DNA from 4 places in the Pseudarthrobacter sp. NIBRBAC000502771 genome. Region 3 is predicted to be linked to each of the others. Evidence: riboswitches for the same ligand, from Rfam matches in the RefSeq annotation. Region 3 holds a riboswitch; each other region holds the start of a gene.
What was found. Region 3 has a riboswitch for thiamine pyrophosphate ahead of thiO (glycine oxidase ThiO). Riboswitches for the same ligand answer to the same signal wherever they lie in the genome.

Region 1: it holds a riboswitch for thiamine pyrophosphate, as region 3 does, so the genes downstream of both, NIBR502771_RS06830 (ECF transporter S component) here and thiO (glycine oxidase ThiO) in region 3, are expected to answer to the same signal.
Region 2: it holds a riboswitch for thiamine pyrophosphate, as region 3 does, so the genes downstream of both, thiC (phosphomethylpyrimidine synthase ThiC) here and thiO (glycine oxidase ThiO) in region 3, are expected to answer to the same signal.
Region 4: it holds a riboswitch for thiamine pyrophosphate, as region 3 does, so the genes downstream of both, thiD (bifunctional hydroxymethylpyrimidine kinase/phosphomethylpyrimidine kinase) here and thiO (glycine oxidase ThiO) in region 3, are expected to answer to the same signal.

The regions. Positions count from the first base shown of each region.
Region 1 covers NZ_CP041187.1:1,456,045-1,460,248, forward strand. The annotation lists gene NIBR502771_RS06805 (Na+/H+ antiporter subunit D) at 1-195, shown strand, start outside; gene NIBR502771_RS06810 (Na+/H+ antiporter subunit E) at 192-737, shown strand; gene NIBR502771_RS06815 (monovalent cation/H+ antiporter complex subunit F) at 734-1,012, shown strand; gene mnhG (monovalent cation/H(+) antiporter subunit G) at 1,002-1,406, shown strand; gene NIBR502771_RS06825 (DUF4235 domain-containing protein) at 1,422-1,685, opposite strand; TPP riboswitch at 1,846-1,986, shown strand; gene NIBR502771_RS06830 (ECF transporter S component) at 2,054-2,677, shown strand; gene NIBR502771_RS06835 (ABC transporter ATP-binding protein) at 2,677-4,204, shown strand, end outside.
Region 2 covers NZ_CP041187.1:2,833,797-2,838,000, reverse strand. The annotation lists gene NIBR502771_RS13230 (VOC family protein) at 1-135, opposite strand, end outside; partial or broken gene NIBR502771_RS13225 (amidohydrolase family protein) at 238-1,319, opposite strand; TPP riboswitch at 1,397-1,504, shown strand; gene thiC (phosphomethylpyrimidine synthase ThiC) at 1,500-3,326, shown strand; gene NIBR502771_RS13215 (alpha/beta fold hydrolase) at 3,323-4,057, opposite strand; gene ffh (signal recognition particle protein) at 4,160-4,204, opposite strand, start outside.
Region 3 covers NZ_CP041187.1:2,490,149-2,494,352, reverse strand. The annotation lists gene NIBR502771_RS11745 (thiazole synthase) at 1-263, opposite strand, end outside; gene thiS (sulfur carrier protein ThiS) at 268-504, opposite strand; gene thiO (glycine oxidase ThiO) at 501-1,796, opposite strand; TPP riboswitch at 1,789-1,907, opposite strand; gene thiE (thiamine phosphate synthase) at 1,935-2,675, shown strand; gene NIBR502771_RS11725 (RNB domain-containing ribonuclease) at 2,715-4,193, shown strand.
Region 4 covers NZ_CP041187.1:2,925,983-2,930,186, reverse strand. The annotation lists gene obgE (GTPase ObgE) at 1-144, opposite strand, end outside; gene rpmA (50S ribosomal protein L27) at 262-525, opposite strand; gene rplU (50S ribosomal protein L21) at 587-895, opposite strand; gene thiD (bifunctional hydroxymethylpyrimidine kinase/phosphomethylpyrimidine kinase) at 1,158-2,678, opposite strand; TPP riboswitch at 2,686-2,783, opposite strand; gene NIBR502771_RS13685 (Rne/Rng family ribonuclease) at 2,943-4,204, opposite strand, start outside.

The sequences.
Region 1 (4,204 bases), 1.0 Mb from region 3:
CTGCCGCGCACCATGGTGGGCTCCACGGCCGCCCTGGTGGTGCTCGGTGTTGCCCTGACCGTCTTCGCCGGACCATTGTTCGCACTTTCGGACCGGGCAGCCCGGGACATGCTTGACCGGACGCCGTACATCCAGGCGGTGCTGGGCGAGGGCATCGCCGTTCCCGGCACCACCGCGGCGGGAGGAGGACGATGAGCCGTAAACGCATTTCGCTGCGCCAGGAACTTCCGCTCCTGGTCTGGCTGGTGATTGTGTGGGGCGCCCTGTGGCAGGATTTCAGCCCCGGCAACCTCCTCTTCGGGACCCTGCTGGCCGTGGGCGTGGCCCGGCTCTTCTACCTCCCGCCGGTGGAGCTCAGCGGCCGGTTCAATATTCTCCACGCCGTGCCGTTTGCGCTGGCCTTCGTGGGCAAGGTGGTGGTGGCCAGCGCACAGGTCCTGTATCTGGCAGCTGTCCGCGGCCCCAAGGTGACCAATGCCGTGGTCGCGGTGAAACTGCGCAGCCACCAGGACCTGATCGTCACTGCCACGGGACACGTGATTTCCCTGATCCCGGGTTCCCTGGTGGTGGACGTGGACCGTTCCACGTCCACGCTGTACCTGCACGCACTCAACATCACCTCCAAGAAGGACGTGGAAGGCCTGCGGAACGAGGTCCGCTCCATTGAAGCGGGCCTGATCCGCATCATGGGCACCGCGGATGAACTTGAAGAGGTCCGTATGGAGGCCGGCGCATGATGCCCGTTGTCCTGGCTGTCACAGCCGTCATTTTCTCGCTGGCGGCCGCCGGTGCCATCATCCGGATCGCCCGTGGCCCGTCGCTGCTGGACCGGGTGCTGGCTGCCGACGTGCTGCTCGCAATCCTTGCCGGGGCGCTGTGCATCGATATGGCGGTGAACCGGCACCTGAACAACCTGATGCTGGTGGTGGCCATCTCCATCATCGGGTTCATCGGTTCCGTGACCGTAGCCCGGTTCGTGGCAGACAGGAGGGTCAAGCCCAATGAATCCTGACTTCTCCGGGCCCGACGCCTGGATCGACCTCGTCTCCGCCGTGTTCATGGTGGTGGGTGCCCTCATGTCCCTGGGCGCCGCGATAGGCCTGCTGCGGTTCCCGGACCTCCTGAGCCGCATGCACGCCGCCACGAAGCCGCAGGTGCTGGGGCTCTTCCTGCTGCTGGCGGCCATCGGGCTGCAGCTGCGGACGTGGTGGGTGTGGCCGGTTCTGGTGGTGGCGTGGATCTTCCAACTCCTCACGGTGCCCGTGTCCGCCCACATGGTGGGCCGTGCCGGCTACCGCACCAAGCACCTGCACCGGGAACTGCTCACCACCGATGAACTGGAAGCCGTGGTGCAAAAAGCCGCCGCCGAGACTGCCCGGAAGGACAGCCCCGACGACGGCCGGTAACGCTGGGGCACGACGCTAGACGATGTCCTGGGTCTTCGCGAAGCGGGTGATGGCGCGCTGGGTGCCGCGGTTGGCCAGGACCTGGATGATGGCACTGACCGACGCCGAGATCAGCGCAAAGGTCAGCGCCGAACGCAGGCTGGTGGGTACGTCCTCGTGTTTGCCGGTGGGCGGCTTCTGTCCGGTGGTCTTTTCCCAGATGGCATTGACCAGTTTGGTACCGGCGAGGCCTGCGCCGAGGCTCACGCCTGTCCCGAGCAGTTTGATGAGAAGGTTCATTCCAGGTACTCCTTGCGGGCGGAAAACGGACTGCTCCCAGCCTAGCCGGTCATATCCGGGTGATTGGCGCCGGCAGCCCGCAATCCAGCCCGGCCAGGTGTAAACTTGACCACGCCCAACCGGGCACAACAACAAGCGTTACCCACACCAAAAGCAACACTAAAAACGACAGGGGAGCGCCGCCGTCGGACAACCTGGCATTAGCCGGGCACCGCAGGTGGGCGCTGAGAGTGCGGACAGCCGCAGACCCTCGAACCTGATCCGGTTAGTACCGGCGCAAGGGAGTCGAGTTCTCAAAGTGTCGCGGTTCCACGGCCACAGGCCGCCGGCCGGGTCCACTTTCCCCTCCTGTTTCCCAGGAGGATCACATGAGTACTGCAGCAATCAAGAAGACCACCAGCAAGTCCTGGCGCGTCGTGGACATCGTCGTCGCCGCGCTGGTGGCCATCGCGGGCGGCGTTATTTTCTGGGCATGGGACCAGGGTGCCGCCGCCCTGTCGGCCCCCATGAACGCAGCCTACCCACCCCTGACCGGCCTGCTCGCCGGGGGCTGGATGATTCCCGGCGTGCTGGGAATGCTGATCATCCGCAAGCCCGGGGCGGCCCTGTTCTGCGAGACCGTCGCCGCCACCGGCGAACTGCTGATGGGTTCCCAGTACGGCGCCTCGGTCCTGTTCTCCGGTTTCATCCAGGGCCTGGGCGCGGAAATCATCTTCGCAATCTTCGTCTACCGCAAGTTCAACCTGCCCGTGTCCCTGCTGGCAGGCGCCGCGGCCGGATTCTTCTGCGGCCTGAACGATTCGTTTGCACCGTGGGGCTGGAACATCGCCTACTCCGGCGCCGACAAGCTGGCCTACATTGTCCTCACCACCATTTCCGGGGCCATCCTTGCGGGTGCCCTGGCCTGGGTTGCCACCCGCGGCCTGGCACGCACCGGGGTGCTGAGCTCCTTCGCGTCCCGCAAGGCCGCAACGGAGCCCGTCTTCTCCTGATGGCACCCTCCCAGGACTCCGGCGCGGTCCGCCCCGCCGCCGTCACCGCCCGTGGCTGGGGCTGGCGGCATGCCGGCAGAGCCAAACCCGCCGTCCACGGCCTTGACCTGGACATCGCCCCCGGGGAGCGGGTGCTCCTGCTCGGCCCCTCCGGCGCAGGGAAGTCCACGCTGCTTCACGCGCTGGCCGGCGTCCTGGGAGACATCGACGACGACGGCGAATCAGGCGACGCCGACGAGTCCGGTTCGCTCCGGGTGGACGGAGCCGCGCCCCGCGCCCAGCGCGGCCGCGCCGGCCTGATGCAGCAGGACCCCGAAACGCAGGTGGTCCTTTCCCGGGTGGGGGACGACGTCGCCTTCGGCGCCGAAAACCTCGCGGTGCCCCGCGACGCGATCTGGCCCCGGGTGCACGCGGCGCTTGCCGACGTCGGACTCTCCCACCTCCCGCTGGACCACCCGACGTCGGCCCTGTCCGGCGGGCAAAAGCAGCGCCTGGCGCTGGCGGGCATCCTGGCGATGCGTCCCGGCCTGATCCTGCTGGACGAACCCACCGCCAACCTCGACCCGGACGGCGTCCTGGAGGTCCGCGACGCCGTGGCCCGCTGCCTGGACAAGACCGGGGCCACCCTTGTGGTGGTGGAGCACCGGGTTTCCGTCTGGAAGGACCTGGTGGACCGGATCATTGTCCTGCAGCCGGGCTCGGCCTCGGATCCCGCCGTGCTCCTGGACGGCCCGCCGGACCGTGTGCTCAGTGAGGCGAGGACCATGCTGGCCGCTGCCGGCGTGTGGGTGCCCGGGTATGTGCCCGCGACCCGACCCCGCGCTGCGGTCCCCGCCCCGGGAACGGGGAACCTGTTGTTGGCCGCTGAGCAGCTTGCCGTGTCCCGCGGACGCGCCCGCCGGCAGGGCTTTCGGAAGATTCCGCCGGCGCCGGTCCAGGAGGACGTGGCTGCACAGGTCCGCGCCGGGCAGGCCCTTGCCATCACCGGTCCCAACGGTGCCGGCAAGTCAACCTTCGCCCTGACCCTGGCCGGCCTGCTGGAGCCCGTGGCGGGGAAAGTTTCAGCCACGCTGGACCTCAGCCGCGGCGCCGGCATCGACCCCTACAAGTGGAAGGCCCAGCAGCTGATCTCGCGGGTGGGCACGGTGTTCCAGGAGCCGGAACACCAGTTCGTCACCGGGAAGGTACTGGACGAACTGCAGTTCGGCCCGCGGCACCTGGGGCACGGCGCGGACAGGGTGGACGAACTGCTGGAGCGCCTGCGGCTCACCCAGCTGGTGGACGCCAACCCCTACACGCTCTCCGGCGGGGAAAAGCGGCGCCTCTCCGTGGCCACCGTCCTTGCCGCCAGCCCCCAGGTGCTGATCCTGGACGAGCCCACGTTCGGGCAGGATGCCAATACCTGGGCCGAACTCGCATCATTCCTGTCCGAGCTTCTGGATGCGGGTACGGCGGTGGTTTCCGTGACCCATGACGCGGAGTTCACCTCGGCCCTGGGCGGGACGGAACTGCGGATGGCTGCCGCGG
Region 2 (4,204 bases), 340 kb from region 3:
TTCGGCGACCACCTCAAGGCCCAGTGCGCGCTGGTAGTAGTCGGTCATGACCTTCATGTCGCCCACCTTGAGCATCACGGTGCCCATGGCGAGGTCGGCAGGAAGAAGATCCTGGCTGCTGGCTGATGCGGTCATTGAAGGCTCCTAGCATTGGTGGCCGTCCCATTGGCGGCCTCTCACATGTTAAAATTACTTGAAGCTTCAATTTATTCCAAGTCCTCCGTGAGCCGTATTTTGTCAGCGAATAATCCGCCCGCCCAGCACCACGTGCTCCAGGGCCGTAATGGTCTCCGGTACCGCCCGCGGGTCTTCCCGGCATACAACGACGTCGGCGCGGGCACCCTCCTCCATCCCGTCCGCTCCCAGCCACGCACGGGCTGCCCAGCAGGCGGCGTCCAGGGCCGCCTCCATGGGCAGGCCGGCGCCGTGCAGGGCGAGGATTTCGTCCGTGATCCTGCCGTGCCGTATCACGCTGCCGGCATCGGTACCGGCAAAGATGCGTACACCCGCGGCATGGGCTTGCGCCACCCGCTCCATCCTGCCTTCCCAGAGGACGCGCATGTGGGCGGCATAACGCGGGAACTTGGGCTCCGCCTGCGCAACAATGTCGGGGAAGGTGGCGATATTGATGAGCGTGGGCACGATCGGTACGCCCTGCTCCACGAACCGGGGCACGTGGCGGGGAAGGAGCCCGGTAGCGTGCTCGACGCAGTCGATGCCCGCGTCCAGCACCTGGTCCAGGGTGTCTTCAGCGAAGCAGTGCGCTGTTACCCGGGCACCTTCGTCGTGTGCCGCCTGGACGGCATCGCGTACGACGGCGGCAGGAAAGGACGGCGACAGGTCGCCGGCGCTCCGGTCAATCCAGTCCCCCACGAGCTTGACCCAGCCGTCGCCGTCGCGCGCCTGCTTCCGGACGGCCTCCACGAGGCCCTCGGGTTCCACTTCCTCGGCGAAGCCCCGCAGGTAGCGGCGCGTCCGGGCAATATGGCGCCCGGCCCGGATCAGCACCGGGAAGTCCACTCCGCCCTGCATCCAGCGGGTATCTGCCGGCGAGCCCGCGTCCCGGACCAGCAGGGTTCCCGCGCTAAGGTCCGCCTCCGCCTGGTCCCTGGCCGCCGCGGGCTCGACCGGACCAGTGGCCCCAAGCCCAATGTGGCAGTGGGCGTCCACGAAGCCCGGCAGCACCCAGCCATCCAAAACCCGGTCCGGAGCAGCCGCCGGCCGGCTGAACGTAAGCCTGCCGTCCACGGACCAGAGCCGTGCCGCACCGTGTCCGGTGCAGTCAGGACGGGGCCGCGGAAGTGGATGATGCCTGCCATGGGGCTCCTTTCGATGCCCGGCCAGGCTAGCACCGCAATTATGACAAGGCCGCTCCAGGCGCCTGTGGTAGCTTCGTTCCTGACCACACGGGTGCCCTTGCAGGGGCTGAGATCGGGCTGACGCAGCCTGCGACCGTTGAACCTGTCCGGGTAATGCCGGCGAAGGAAGTGAGTATTCCCTTGAGTACGCAAAACACCCAATTGAACCCTGCCCTCCAGCCGTCTGACAGGGTGCCCGGTGGCGCGTCAATGCCGCCGGAAACCCAGTCGTTGAAGTCGCATTCCCTCGCCTACCTCGCGGATGAGGCGTCCGGGATCCGGGTACCGGTGACGGAAATTGCCCTTGAGCCGTCCCCCAACGGCCAGCCGAACGCACCGTTCCGGACGTACCGGACGGCGGGGCCGGGAAGCGACCCCGTCCGCGGCCTGGAGCCTTTCCGCGCGGAGTGGATCGTGGCGCGCGGAGACACCGAGGCCTACAGCGGCAGGCAACGCAACCTGCTGGACGACGGCCGCTCGGCCGTCCGCCGCGGCGCCGCCTCCGCGGAGTGGAAGGGCGCGCAGCCCGTGCCCCGCCGCGCCGTCGACGGCCGGACGGTGACGCAGATGCACTATGCCCGGCAGGGCGTCATCACGCAGGAAATGCGGTTCGTGGCGCTGCGCGAGAACTGCGATGTGGAATTGGTGCGCAGCGAAGTGGCTGCCGGCCGCGCCATCATTCCCAACAACATCAACCATCCGGAATCCGAGCCCATGATCATCGGCAAGGCCTTCCTGGTGAAGATCAACGCGAACATCGGCAACTCGGCCGTGACGAGTTCGATCGCCGAGGAAGTGGACAAGCTGCAGTGGGCAACCCAGTGGGGCGCGGACACCGTCATGGACTTGTCCACCGGCGATGACATCCACACCACGCGGGAGTGGATCATCCGCAACTCCCCGGTGCCCATTGGAACCGTCCCCATCTACCAGGCCTTGGAAAAGGTCAACGGTGAGGCCAACGCCCTGACCTGGGAAATCTTCCGGGACACCGTGATCGAACAGTGCGAACAGGGTGTGGACTACATGACCATCCACGCGGGCGTGCTGCTCCGCTATGTCCCGCTCACCGCCAACCGCGTCACCGGTATTGTCTCGCGGGGCGGCTCCATCATGGCGGGCTGGTGCCTGGCCCACCACCAGGAGAACTTCCTGTACACGCACTTCGACGAGCTGTGCGAAATCTTCGCCAAATACGACGTCGCCTTCTCGCTGGGCGACGGCCTCCGCCCCGGTTCGACGGCGGACGCCAACGACGCCGCGCAGTTCGCTGAGCTGGACACCCTCGCCGAACTGACGCAGCGGGCCTGGGAGTACGACGTGCAGGTGATGGTGGAGGGGCCGGGCCACGTTCCCTTCCACCTGGTCCGCGAGAACGTGGAGCGGCAGCAGGAGCTGTGCAAGGGTGCGCCCTTCTATACCCTGGGGCCCCTGGTGACGGATGTGGCGCCCGGGTATGACCACATCACCTCGGCCATTGGCGCCACCGAGATCGCCCGGTACGGCACAGCCATGCTCTGCTACGTCACGCCGAAGGAACACCTGGGCCTGCCCAACAAGGACGACGTGAAAACGGGCGTGATCACGTACAGGATCGCAGCGCACGCCGCGGACCTGGCCAAGGGCCACCCCGGGGCGCATGAGCGCGATGACGCCCTGTCCAAGGCGAGATTCGAATTCCGCTGGCGGGACCAGTTCGCGCTGTCCCTGGACCCCGTGACCGCGGAGTCGTTCCACGATGAGACGCTACCGGCCGAACCGGCCAAGACGGCGCACTTTTGCTCCATGTGCGGTCCGAAGTTCTGCTCCATGCGGATCAGCCAGGACATCCGGGACGAATATGGCTCCGCGGACACGCAGGCGGCGCTGGCGGACCTGGCCGCCGGCATGCGGGGGAAGAACGAGGAGTTCCTGGCAGCCGGCGGCAAGGTCTACCTGCCGGAGCTGCGGGTCCCCGCTGACGGCTAGGACGCCCGGGCGGCCTGGCTCCTGCCGACCCCGCTGATGAACTGGCGGATGGCCCGGTCCCCGTCCCGGGAGTCCTGGGGCCGGTGCCCGCCCGCGGCAACGCGGTGCAGGGCGCCGGTCTCCCGGAGGTACCCGGCAATTTCCTCGTACAGCGGCTCCCAGCCACCAGTCAGGACCAAGGTGGGGACGCCGGGAACAATATGCAACGGCGCTTCCCAGGAAGGCTCCTGGAGCCGCAGCCGCCGCGCGGACCGCTTCTCCTCGGTGGTGGCAGGCTGCTGCAGGTCGGTGGCGTAGATCCGGCGGACAAACTCGCGCTGGAAGTCGTCATCGCTGAGCTGGTGGCGGACGTCGAACAGTGGCTGCATCAGGCGGATGTGGGCGGCCGTGGCCGGCAGTTCCGCCGTCAGGGACAGGCAGGCGGGCTCCACCAGCGTCAGGGAAAAGACCAGGTCCGGGCGTTCGACGGCGGCCATCATGGCGGCGATTGCCCCCTGGGCGTGCGCAACGACGTGTCCGCCGGCAGCGCCACGGCCGTCGTCGCCCAGGGACCGCAGGATGATCGCGGTATCTTCCGTGAACGACGAATCCACCGGCTCCGCGGCGGCATCGTAGCCGTGCCGGCGGAGGAACAGGGCGTCATAGGACAGCGCCATGCCGTGCTGGCGCGGCCATGCGGCGGCACCGAAACTTCCGGCGCCGTGCACGAAAACTACCCTCTGCTTGAACATGTCCCAACCCTATTCCACGCTGCCGACATCCCCACGAAAAAGCGCCAGGTGTCGTCTTGAGCGGTCAAAACGGCACCTGGCGCTTCCTGATGCTGGAAACTCCTACTTGCCCAGGAACTTGTCGAAGCCCTTGGGGAGGTTCAGCGA
Region 3 (4,204 bases):
CAGCCTGCGGTGTTGGGCAGCACCCGGATCCCGTGGTCCACTAACAGCTGGAACAACGAGCCGGTCTCCGCAGTGGAGTACCGGCGCATGGCCACGGTGGTCAGGGCGGTGCCGGATGCCAGGAGTGCAGCGCCCAGGCCGTCCAGGCTGGGTGCCCCGCCGGTGCCCATGATCAGCCGGGATCCAAGGGCGACGCCGTCAATCACCAGGCCGTCGGCGGCCCCGGGATTCCCGGCCGGGTTGATGGTGCCTGTTTCGGTCATGGTGTCAGCCTCCCTGTACTGCTGTGACAAGTTCAATGTCGTCGCCCTCGGCGAGCGCCGTGGCGAACCATTGGCTCCGCGGCACCACCTGGGCATTATGGGCGACGGCGACCCCCAGCTTCCCGCCGTCGGTCGCCTGGCCGTTCGGTGCCAGCGGGCGTCCGGTGACCTGGCTGACGAGCGTGGTGATGGAGGTGCCGTCCGCCACCGTGTGGGTGTTTCCGTTCAGGGTGATGTTCACACTGTCTCCTTGGTGTGGTGGTTTGTGCGGGCGGCGGCCGGACGCGAGAACCGCTCCGGACTGAAGGGCGCCCAGCGCGGGTCGGCATGCCCGTCCAGCAACCCGGCGCAGATGGCTGCGGCAGCGGGAGTGAGCAGCACCCCGTGCCGGAAGAACCCGGTGGCGATGATGAGTCCGGGGACGTGCCCGGCCTTGTCGCCTGCAGATCCGGGGGCCGCCGGCACGCGGCCCAGCAGCGGCGCGTTGTCGGGGGTTCCGGGCCGGGCCCTTGCGGTGCACTCCAGCAGCTCCAGTTCGGCGACGGCGGGCACCAGCGCCTGGGCATCGCGCAGCAGCTGATAGACGCCCCCGGCGCTGACGGCATCGGACAGCGCGTCCTCGCGCTGGGTGGCTCCGATGACCACGGTCCCGTCCTGCCGGGGAACGATGTAGACGGGGACACCGTGCACCAGCCCGCGCACCGTGGACGTCACAAGGGGCTGGAGGTGCTGCGGAACGGCGAGGCGGAGGATGTCTCCGTGTACGGGGCGCAGGGGCAGGTCGAGGCCGTCGGGCAGGCCGCCCAGGTCCCCTGCCTGCAGCCCGTTGGCCACGATCGTTTCCGTTGCCAGGACGGTGCCGCCGCCAGCCAGGCTGGCGCCGACGACCCTTCCGCCCTCCCACAGCAGGCCGCCGGCCCGGTCCGGCACGGCGTACCCTTCCACCGCCCCTGCAACAGCCAGGCCAGGCTTCCCGCGGACGGCACCGGCGAGGGCCTGCCGCAGGGCAGCCAGCAGGCGGCGGGGATCGACCTGGTGGTCCGCAGGCGTGTCAAGGGCGCAGGCTATCGCGGGGCTGAGGAGTGGCTCGCGTTTGCGGGCGTCCCGCACGGTGAGTGGTTCCACGGCAAGTCCGTTGGCCTGCTGTACGGCGCGGAGGTCCATCAGCGCGCGGCGGTCCGCGGCGTCGGCACCCACGGCGAGTGTCGGCGTCGTCAGGTATCCGGAACCGGAGGTGGCTCCTGCGATGCCTGCGGCGAAACCGGGCCAGCGGGAGGAAGCGTCAAGCATCAGTTCCAGGAGGTCCTCCTCCTGGTAGTGCAGTTCGCTGACGGGGGCCAGCATTCCTGCGGCGGCCCAGCTGGCACCGCTTCCGGGCGCGTCATCGATCAGGGCCACGGAGCGGCCGGAGCGCTGCGCCTCCCAGGCGATGCCATGGCCCACCACTCCGCCGCCGATGACGGCGACGTCCGCGCGGACCGTGGAACGGGGGGCACTGGACGGCCCGGCACGATGGTCAACGGGGGTGCTCATAAGGTTCCTTCCCTACGCCGGCATTATCCGGATCAGGTCAAGCGGTCGGCTCTGACGCCCTCTCAGCCCGGCGCTTTGTGACAGCTGCCGCGGGCTCCCGCAGTACCAGGCCAGTTTAGAGGAACTAGGCTTGCAGGCATGAATGTGTCCGCTTCCTCCCTGCCCGCAGGCCCCCACGCTCCAGCAGCCCCGGCCGGCATAGCCGAAGTTGCCAACGCCGGCCACAACGACGCCCTGAAGGCGGCCCGCCTGTACCTGTGCACCGATGCACGCACTGCGCACGGCGACTTCGCGGAGTTTGTGGACGCCGCGTTTGCCGGCGGCGTGGACATCATCCAGCTGCGGGACAAGACCATCGAGGCCGCCGAGGAACTGGACCTCCTGGCGGCGTTGAAGGAGACCGCGGTACGCCATGGCCGGCTGTGGGCCGTCAATGACCGCGCCGATATTGCCGTGCTGTCCGGGGCGCCGGTGTTCCACATCGGCCAAAAGGACCTTCCGCTGGCTGCGGCGCGCACGCTGGTCAACGGCAACGCCGCCATCGGCCTCTCCAGCCACACCACGGGCCAGGTCGACGCCGCCCTCGCTGCGACCGGCGGCCCGTCCGGGCTGGACTACTTCTGCGTTGGGCCGGTATGGGCCACACCCACCAAACCCGGCAGGGCCGCCGTCGGGCCTGAACTGGTGAAGTACGCCGCCGATGCCTCCGGGCAGGCCGGGGATCCGGTGCCGTGGTTTGCCATCGGCGGCATCGACCACGGGAACGTCCGCGAGGTGGTGGCGGCCGGTGCACGCCGGATCGTGGTGGTCCGCGCCATCACCGAGGCCGCCGACCCCGCGGCAGCCGCTGCCTCGCTCCTCGGCGCGCTGGACGGCTGAGACTGCTTAATCCCGGGACTTGGCGCTACGCTGAATTTTGTGTCGCATCATCGGTTGGCCCCTAACGTCCGTGACCACAGGAACGCCTTGGAAGAGGCGCTGGGCCTGCTGCGGACCGAACTTGAGCTGCCCGGGCCGTACCCTGCCGACGCGGTGGAAGACGCCCGGGCCGCCGTCGCGGCGTTGAAGCTGCCGTCCTACGACCTGACCGCCGTCGAGTTCGTGACTATCGATCCGGCGTCCTCCACGGACCTGGACCAGGCAGTCTTCATCGAACCGGACGGCACCGGCTACCGCGTCATGTATGCCATCGCCGACGTCCCCGCATTCGTTGCACCGGGCGGGCCGCTGGACGCCGAGACCCGGCGCCGCGGACAGACGTTCTACGCTCCGGACGGCCGGATCCCGCTGCATCCGGAGGTGATCAGCGAGGGGGCCGGCAGCCTGCTGCCCGGCCAGGAGTGCTCGGCTTTCGTCTGGGACTTCACGCTCGACGGCGAAGCGTCCGTGATTACCGTCGGCGTCCGGCGGGCGCGGGTCCGCAGCCGCGACAAGCTCAGCTACAAAAGTGCCCAGGCCGCCCTCGACGCCGGGACCGCCCCACCCGTCCTCCGGCTGCTCCGCGAGGTGGGGCTGAAACGCGTGGCGCTGGAACGGGCACGGGAGGGCGCCAGCCTGAACATGCCCGAGCAGGAAATCGTCCAGCTGCCGGACGGCGGCTACCGGATTGACGCCGTCCCGCAGCTTCCCGTCGAGGACTGGAACGCGCAGATTTCGTTGATGACCGGAATGGCAGCCGCGCAGCTCATGCTTGAGGGCAAGGTGGGCATCCTGCGCACCATGCCCGCACCTGACGAACGGTCGCTGCGGCACTTCCGGCTGCAGACAGAGGTGCTGGGCAGGCCGTGGGACGGGCAGGTCAGCTACGGCGAATACCTGCGGTCGCTCGATCCCACCGACCCGCGCCAGCTGGCCATCATGCATTCGGCCGGGATGCTGTTCCGCGGCGCGTCCTACACCGCCTTTGACGGCACGGTCCCCGAAGACGGTATCCAGTCCGCCATCGGCGCCGCCTACGCCCACACCACGGCGCCGCTGCGCCGCTTGGTGGACCGGTTCGTGCTGGTCATCTGCGAGGCCCTGAGCAACGGCGGCGATGTTCCCGGCTGGGCGCGCGAAGCCCTGCCCCTGCTTCCGGGCATCATGGCAGGATCGGACCAGCTGGCGTCAAGGATGGAGCGCCTGGCCCTGGATACCGTGGAAGCGGCACTGCTGCTGAACCACATCGGGCAGGAATTCGATGCGATCGTCATCTCCGGATCCAAGCCGCAGAACGGGAACGGCAACGGGAATGGCAAGAATGGAAATGGGAACGGCAGTTCGGGGATTATCCAGATTGCCGAACCGGCGGTGACCGCTCGGTGCGCCGGGGAGCTGGAGTCCGGCACCAAGGTCCGGGTACGGCTGGTTTCCTCCGATATCACCACCCGGCAGATCCACTTCGAGCTCGTTTCCTGAACGGCAGGCGG
Region 4 (4,204 bases), 440 kb from region 3:
CAGGATCACGTCGCCGCCGTTGCCGCCGTTCCCGCCGTCGGGACCGCCGAGTGGCTTGAACTTCTCGCGGTGGACGGAGACGCAACCATGGCCGCCGGTTCCGCCGGATACATGCAGTACTACCCGGTCTACAAAGCTGGCCACGTGGATCTCCTCAGGTGCTGTTTATGGGGCGCCCGGGGACGCCACATCGATTGTAATGCTGTTAAAAGAACAGTGGAGCGGACCCTCAGGCCCGCTCCACCGCTTCAGAACTGGTTGTTACTCTGCAGCTGCAGCAGCAACGATGTTGACTACGCGACGACCGCGGCGGGTGCCGAATTCAACGGCGCCCGGGGTCAGTGCGAACAGGGTGTCGTCACCGCCACGGCCAACGCCGGCGCCGGGGTGGAAGTGGGTGCCACGCTGGCGGACGATGATCTCGCCGGCGGAAACAACCTGGCCGCCGAAGCGCTTGACGCCGAGGTACTGAGCGTTGGAATCGCGACCGTTGCGAGTGGAGCTCGCGCCCTTTTTATGTGCCATCTGAAATGCCTGCCTCTAAATTCTGGGGAATCTGTTGAAATACCTGAACAGTAACCGGTGGTTACTTGATGCCGGTGATCTTGACCTTGGTCAGTTCCTGGCGGTGACCCTGGCGCTTCTTGTAGCCGGTCTTGTTCTTGAACTTCTGGATGACAATCTTAGGACCACGCAGGTCCTGGAGGATTTCAGCCGTAACAGTTACCTTGGCCAGGTCAGCGGCGGCAGAGGTGACCTTGTCACCATCAACCAGGAGCAGTGCGGGCAGCTCAATGGTGCTGCCGGCTCCACCGGCGACGCGGTTCAGGGTAACGAAGTCTCCAACGGAAACCTTCTCTTGGCGGCCGCCTGCGCGGACAATCGCGTACACCACTTGGGAACTCACTTCTCTCGACGTTTATTACAAAATTTGCGTGCGGAACCGACTCAAAAAAGCCAGGGTTCGCGCTGTGCCTCAACGCCGTGGGGTCATAACCCAAGTGTTGGCGTAAGCACCGAAGATCCAGAATACGCTAAATCCATCTACGGCCGCAAATGAGGCTGGTTCCGGCGGCCCGGGTGTGGTAGTAACCACACTCCGACAGGCAGCACCGCAACCATGGACTCCATCATAGCGGCGGCGCTGCCCGGAGGGTTCAGGAATGCAACCTCGGCGCGTCGAAGAATTCCACTTCCAGGCGGCAGGACTGCTTGAACGCAGTCACCATCGCCGCGCGTTCGTGGTCGGAGGCCCTCCGTCCTGCTGCGTCCACGATGGCGATGGCCCGGCGGGTGGCCTCGGCGAAGCCCTCGTCCGCGTAGGTCCGGAGCCAGGCTGCGTAGGCGTGGCCGCCCGGCTCTCCCGAGGCAAGGAACCGGGCGTGCAGCTTTTCCCCGACTTCGGCGTAAAGCCAGAAGCAGGGCAGGACGGCGGCGGCCAGGACGGCGTAGCTTCCCGACGCCGATGCTGCGGTGAGGTGGTCCACGTAGGCCTTGGTGACGGGGCCAAGTCCGCCCTGGGCGGGGCGGGTGCTGAGCCACGAGCGGTGCAGTTCCGACTCCACCTCCAGGCACTGCTGCGATGATCCGGCCCAGAACAGCTGCTCCCCTTCTGACGGGGCCAGGGCACTCGCCCGGGCAAGGACCCGGGAGTAGCCGTTCAGGTACAGGGCATCCTGCGCCAGGTAGTAGGCGAAGTCCTTCTCGGCCAGGTCCCCGGCGGCCAGGCCGTGGATGAAGTCCAGGGCGTAGATGTCCGCCAGGTCCTGCTGGGCTTCCGTCCACAGCCGGGCAGCGAAAGCGCCTTCCGCGAGGGCCGGCCGCACATGGTGGAAATGGTGCACCGGGCCGTTTCCCCAGCCCACTTCAAGCTGCTCCGACTTCTCAAGGGCGACGGCCAGCCATGGCTTGACCGTTCGGAGCGATGCCTCCCAGTCGCCAAGGCGTGCCTGGACGGTGGCCATCGCGGAGGACAGGGAACAGCCGGTGCCGTGGCTGTTGCGCGTGTCGATGCGGTTTCCCTGCACCTCCACCACTTCCCCTGGCAGGAGGCCTGCCGTATTGACCAGCGCATCCGGGCAGTCCGCACCCGCCAGGTGCCCGCCCTTGACAAGGATGGTGGCGCCGGTGGCATCCGCCAGGCGCCTCCCCTGCTCCAGCGCAGCCGCCCAGCTGTCTGCTGGATCCGCGCCCACCAGCATGGCAAGCTCCGGCAGGTTGGGGGTAATGAGGTGGGCCAGGGGCAAGAGGTCCCGGAGGGCGGCCTCGGCGGACTCTTTCAGCAGCCGGTCGCCGCTGGTGGCCACCATCACCGGGTCCAGGACAACGACGGCGGGACGGACCTTCTCCAGCCAAAGCCGGACAGTGCCGATCACGGCCTCGTCCCCCAGCATGCCGATCTTGACGGCGTCAATGGAGATATCATCGCTGACCGCGTCCAGCTGCTTCGCCAGGAAGGCCGCGGGAGGAACGTGGACTGCCTGTACACCGCACGTGTTCTGCGCCGTCAGGGCCGTGATAGCAGCCATGCCGTAACCGCCGTGGGCGGCAATGCTTTTCAGGTCGGCCTGGATGCCTGCGCCCCCTGACGGGTCGGAGCCGGCGATGGACAGGACCCGCGGGACTTCCCGGCCGGTTGGCAGCCCGGTGCTGGCGGCGGAGGAAGCTGGCAGGGGCATGGAAAGGGTCGAAGACAAGAGACATCCCTTCGCCGGTACTAGCCGGACAGGTTCAACGGGTCTGGATCTCAGCCGGCCTGCTGCGCGGCACCCCGTGTCGGTTCCTACCCTAGCCCGTGTGCCGCACCCGGGAAAAAGGTGACAACGGCCGCCGCAAAAATGGGCCATCCCGCAACGGCAGGAATCCCCGCCCCGCACGGTACCCCCGGTAATCCGGGTGGACCGATGCGCAGGACGGGGATTCCTGGCTGGAAGCTCCTGTGCCTAGAGTTCCGAGGCAGGCACCCCGACGCCGAGGATGATGGGTTCCTCGGCCGCCTTCCGCGGTTCCGGCTGGTCCTTCGCGGGTTCGGGGGCCTTCGCTGCGTGCGAGTGCCCACCGGCATCAGCCTGGACGTTTTCATGGTGCTGGACGGCGGTCTCGTTGGCGGCACCCTGGGCACGGCTGGCGGCCCGGTGGCGCCGGGGCCGGCGCTGCCGGGACTGCTCCAGCGTGTGGTCCGAATAGTCCTTTTCAGGGGACGCCTCAGGAGCGGCACCGGCGCGGGCTCCCGCCGCCCCTGCCCCGGCCGGCTGCTCCGGTGCTGCCTCTTCTGCTGCCTGCAGAGCCTCTGCCTGACTGGCAGGCGCGTCCCCCACAGGGGAGGCCGGCTGGCCCAGGTGTGCGAATGCTTCCGCAAGCCGGTCCAGCGTCAGGGCAGGCTTCGGATGCTGTTCCCCGGCGTGCTCCACGAACGGAAGCGGGACTTCCTCGCCGCCGAACGTGAGGACGGCTGCGGGACGTGCCGGGGCATCGGCGTCGTGCTTCTCCTCAACGGGTACCTGCGCAGGCTCCGCGGCCGGCACCTGCCGGGCAGCCGCTACCTCGTCGTCGTGCAGGTGGGCCGCATGGGCGGCAGCGGCGATGTTCGCCAGGGCAAGCCTGGTTGCCTCCGCCTTGGCGTGCCGCTCGGCGTCGGACGGGTCCGGCTGGACGGTGTGGACATGGACGGCAGGTGCCGGGGCAGCCTCGGGCTGCTGGCCGCCGCGTCCCCGCCGCCGCTTGCGTTCGGACCGGACGCCGGGCTGGGCGTCGTTCCGCTGCGCTTCCGGGCGGGCCTCCGCACGGGTTTCGGGCCGGTTGTCGGTGCGCTGGACGTGGTGCTCGGCCGCCACCGTGTTGGCCCGGCGGTGCTCCACGGGGTCGTCGTGGGTCACGACGCCCCGGCCGGCGCAGGCCTCGCACTGCTCGCCGAACACCTCCAGCAGGCCGGTGCCCATGCGCTTGCGCGTCATCTGGACCAGTCCGAGTGAGGTCACTTCGGCAACCTGGTGCTTGGTCCGGTCGCGGCCCAGGCACTCAACCAGGCGGCGCAGGACCAGGTCGCGGTTGGATTCGAGCACCATGTCGATGAAGTCGATCACGATGATGCCGCCGATGTCGCGCAGCCGCAGCTGGCGCACCACTTCCTCGGCCGCTTCGAGGTTGTTCTTGGTGACGGTTTCCTCGAGGTTGCCGCCGCTGCCGGTGAACTTGCCCGTGTTGA